DNA from 2 places in the Glutamicibacter sp. NPDC090743 genome. Region 2 is predicted to be linked to the other one. Evidence: predicted binding sites of a transcription regulator. Region 2 holds the regulator's gene; the other holds the start of a gene.
What was found. The regulator LexA, encoded in region 2, represses DNA repair genes until DNA is damaged. The targets are predictions, from matches to a motif close to TCGAACANNTGTTCGA.
Positions count from the first base shown of each region.

Region 1 (2,199 bases), on a different contig from region 2:
ATCAGTGATCGGCTCGGCGAAAGATCTGGAGAAAATCAGCTGGTCCTTGACCTCGTGTTCTTCTTCCATGGGGATGCAGGGGATGCCTCGTAGCTCAAGGACTGTGCGCATCTGAACGATGGAAAACTTATCGCGGATTCTCACCGCATCGGCGTCTCGGAGATCTTTGGCAGTCCAGATCCCCATACCGCGAAGGCGCTTGGTTAGGCGTGGACCAATGCCCCAAATTTCGATGGCCGGCAGCCGGGCCAGCAGTGCTTCAGTAGTTTCCCGTGGTGCTCGATTCCATACGCACACACCGTGCAGCCCGGAGATGTGCTTGGCTGCTTTATTGGCCATCTTGGCAAGAGTCTTGCTTTTGGCGATGCCAACGCAAACTGGCAAGCCAGTAAGCCGGCGTACTTCGGCCTTGATCTTCTCGCCTAGCGTCTGCAGCTCCTCCAAGGTGCCTTTGACGCCCAAGAATGCCTCATCGATGCTGTAGACCTCTACCCAGGCAGAGAAGCGACCTAGCAAGGACATGACGCGGGAGCTCATTTCGCCGTAGAGCTCATAATTTGAGGACTTAGCTACTAGTCCTAGCCGCTCAGCGTCTGCAGCGAGTTTGAACCAGGCATCGCCCATGCCAATGCCTAGGGTTTTGGCCTCTGGCGACCGCGCGACCGCGCAACCGTCATTATTGCTGAGGACGATGACAGGCCGATTCTCTAACTTGGGGTCGAAGACTCTCTCGCAGGAGACGTAGAAGGAGTTCACATCAACATGTGCAATGTATTCCTGGTGATGATCCGAAGTTGCATCTAATGCATGATTCACCCGCTTAACGGGATTATCAGGATTATCAGTTAATTGAGATGATGCAGGCATGTGGTAGCCACTCCCCAAATTCTCAACTCCGAAAGTTCGGGAATGGAGACGTCAGGATAATCGGGGTTCTCTGCTTTAAGGAGGACTCCTTGGGGTGTGATGCTCAGACGCTTGACGGTTATCTCCCCATCGATGATTGCCAGGACGATGTTTCCTTCCCTGGGCTCGATGGAACGGTCCACAATAAGCTCATCGCCATCACTGATTCCAGCTTGCTCCATAGAGTGCCCAGAAACACGCACAATGAACGTGCTTACCTGGTCGCGGATGAGCATTTCTGTCAGGTCAATTTTCGAGTCAGAGTAGTCTTGGGCAGGTGACGGGTAACCCGCTGGAACACTCCCTAATGCCGACGCCACTAGACGATTATCGGAAACCATAGGGGAGCACTCAGATATTCGGTTTACTTTCATCTATACCTCACTTCTTAGAACACATATTCTAGACCTTAAATCTAGACATCGCTCCCGACAGAAAGACACCGATGAGCTGTACCTGGGTCAACGCTCAGACCAGCATGGTGGGTGGTCGGCGAGCGCTGAAATCCGCTTATGGTTGCGTGTGGAGTTTCGATGGGGGCAGATTGGGATCTGCTGCGCAGCTCCAGACCGTAAGCCCTGCGGTTGTGGGATGGATATTAACGCCGGGGCGCTTTCGGATGGGGAAGTGCCCCGGCGTTCTGTATTTCGTTGTTAGCCGAGTGCCGCCGGGAGTACGACGGAGGCCACGGCGGTTACGGCAATGATGGTCGTTGAGATGGTGTCGAGCCATACCCGGAACGATTCCACGCTAGAGCGTTTAGGCATCATTGGATTCACCAGTATCACCTCCGCTCAGATCCTTGATCAGTTGCCAGATGTCGGTGGCGACTGGTTGCGTTTTGGATGGTTGGGCGAAGGGGCCGAGGAGCGTGTAGTGGTTCTGGAAGTTGGCGATCTCCGTGGTGTTCCAGTCTTCGGTCATCCTGCGATCTACGTGGAGAAGCCCATGGGCCTTCAGCTGCCGGACACCTCTGTTAAGAGTGTCTGCAGAGAAGCCGTACCACTTCTGAACTTGTGGATCTGGCAGGTAGAAACCAGGCTGCAGCGATAGGCCGACCAGCAGGAGTGCCTTAGCGGGGTAGTTCAGCTTTAGATACCACTGCTCCTCCCAGTAGGCCAGCGGCAAGGTGAAGTAGTTCCGGGTAGGGTTCTCGAACTCATGTCCTGAACCGTCTTCCCGAAGTGTCGTCACTTTGGTGTGCCGGCCAGTGCCGCGGGTCTTTGAGATCAGCTGCAGCTCGGTCAGTTTTTTCCAGCAGCGCGAAACGCTGGCCTTACCGTACTCCTCATC
Region 1 is NZ_JBIVXE010000011.1:6,011-8,209, reverse strand. Features, by position in the region: gene ACIQTS_RS17505 (Y-family DNA polymerase) at 1-867, opposite strand, end outside; gene ACIQTS_RS17500 (LexA family protein) at 846-1,247, opposite strand; gene ACIQTS_RS17495 (hypothetical protein) at 1,666-2,199, opposite strand, start outside.
Region 1: ACIQTS_RS17500 (LexA family protein) is a predicted target of LexA. The motif match lies at 1,296-1,311, and genes of this name have one in related genera.

Region 2 (2,199 bases):
GTTGACCACGCAGGGACACGCCGTGGAACCAGCGGTCTACACCTATAACCAGGGCCTGGTGCTCGGGGCATTGCTTGAGCTTGGCGAGCCTGCTGATCTGGCTCACGCTAAAGTACTGATCGATGCCACCACGAAATCGCTGTCAACTGCTGCCGGGGTCCTCTCGTTCAACAGCGGGGGAGACGGCAACCTGTTCGCGGGGATACTCTGCCGATATCTGGCCCTCGCCGGTAATGATGTCCGCTTGGAAGCCCGGAGCCGGGAGCAGGCCAGGAGGCTGGTCATGGCAACGGCGCGCCATCTGGCTGACCAGGAACCACGCCGGCTTTCGGCGGCAATCCAACGCTGGATGATCTTCTCGGCGGCCGCTCAATTCGAGTTGAACGCCGGCCAATAGCGGGTTAAACGAGAATTGCGCTGGTGCCAAGCACCAGCGCAATGACCGTACGTATTCTAGAGCGAGCGCATCACCGAGACGACGCGTCCCATGATCGTTGCGGCATCACCCAAAATTGGTTCGTAGCGCGAGTTCTGCGGAAGCAGCCAGGTATGCCCGTCACGCTGCCGGAAAGTCTTTACCGTGGCTTCTTCATCGAGCAGGGCAGCTACGATGTCGCCGTTGTCCGCCGTCTGCTGGCGGCGGACAACTACCCAGTCGCCATCGCAAATCGCAGCGTCAACCATTGAATCGCCGGAAACCTTGAGCATGAACAGTTCGCCGTGGCCTACGAGCTGACGAGGCAACGAGAAAACATCTTCGACGGACTGTTCGGCAAGGATCGGACCGCCGGCAGCGATACGGCCAACCAGGGGAACCATGGTGGTGTCAGCGGAAGTGCTCAATTCAATGATCTTGGCGTCTTCGCTGGCATCTGGCTCGACCGGCTTCGAAACTTCGGCCTTCTCGGCGTCTTCGGCCAGCTGCAGAGGCAGCAGGATTTCCATTGCGCGCGGACGGCGTGGATCTCGACGGATATAGCCGAGCTTTTCCAGCTGGCTCAGCTGGTGGGTGACGCTCGAAAGGCTCTTGAGCCCCACTGCGTCACCAATCTCACGCATCGATGGTGGATAACCGTTCTTGCCGATTGACCGCTGGATCGTCTCCAGGATCTTCTTTTGGCGAATCGTCAGCGAACGTGCATTCGATCGGGGAGTGCGTTGTGAAGCTGACATGAGATTTTGCCTTCCCTAGCAATCATTCGAAAGTTCGTAAGCCCAAACTGTCGGCGCTAGATGGTGAGATGTTTTCATTGCTCGTCTACTTCGAAATCTTAGTAGATAAGCGAGCTTCTTTCAAAGATTTGTTCGAAAACTTCTGGACAAGTTCCGCAAACCTCTGTTAGAACAGATATACGAGGTTCGAACAAGTTTTCGAATCTACGCTTTCGAATACAAATTCGCATCACTTGAATTTCTTGAGGAGACAAAGTCATGGCAACCGTCGCACTTGACTCAAATCAGACCCAGGCACCACTGAAGATCCGCATCAACCGTCGCGGATGGGCCGTGCTTGTAGGTATGCCCATTTTCGCACTCACCATCGCCGCAGCTTTCTTCATCTCCATGTTTGCCTCTGACGCGCATGCCGCAGCCGATACTCCTGTTGGAGTCGGAACCGTTGATGTCACCGTTATTCCAGGAGATACGCTGTGGAGCCTGGCCAGGGATTACGCCACCGGTTACGACGTGACCTCGGCAGTGGGCCACATCGCCGAACTCAATGCCCTGACCAGCAGCGAAATCCAGGTTGGCGAAACCCTCTCGATTCCGGTCCTTGCCGGCTAGCTTCTCCAGCCTGCTTCGAGTTTGTTACCTGCTGCCGTAGCGGATTCACCGGCAGGCGCGCTGCGCACGTAGACTTGATGCGTGAATGACCGCAGTGAACTTTTGAGTCAGCTGCCCTTGCGTGAGAATCTCCGCGGGCTATCCCCTTATGGCGCACCACAAATCGACGTGCCCATTCAGCTGAATGTCAACGAGAACACCCATCCGTTGCCACCGACAGTCGTCGACGCCATTGCCCAAGAGGTGGCCAAGGCGGCGGCAACGTTGAACCGGTATCCGGACCGCGAGTTCACCGAGCTTCGCGAACTCCTAGCCGATTACCTCGGCCACTCGCTCACCAAGGACAATATCTGGGCCGCTAACGGTTCCAATGAAATCCTGCAGCAAATCCTGCAAGCCTTTGGCGGCCCCGGC
Region 2 is NZ_JBIVXE010000003.1:43,317-45,515, reverse strand. Features, by position in the region: gene ACIQTS_RS06665 (glycoside hydrolase family 76 protein) at 1-397, shown strand, start outside; gene lexA (transcriptional repressor LexA) at 454-1,173, opposite strand; gene ACIQTS_RS06655 (LysM peptidoglycan-binding domain-containing protein) at 1,432-1,785, shown strand; gene ACIQTS_RS06650 (histidinol-phosphate transaminase) at 1,867-2,199, shown strand, end outside.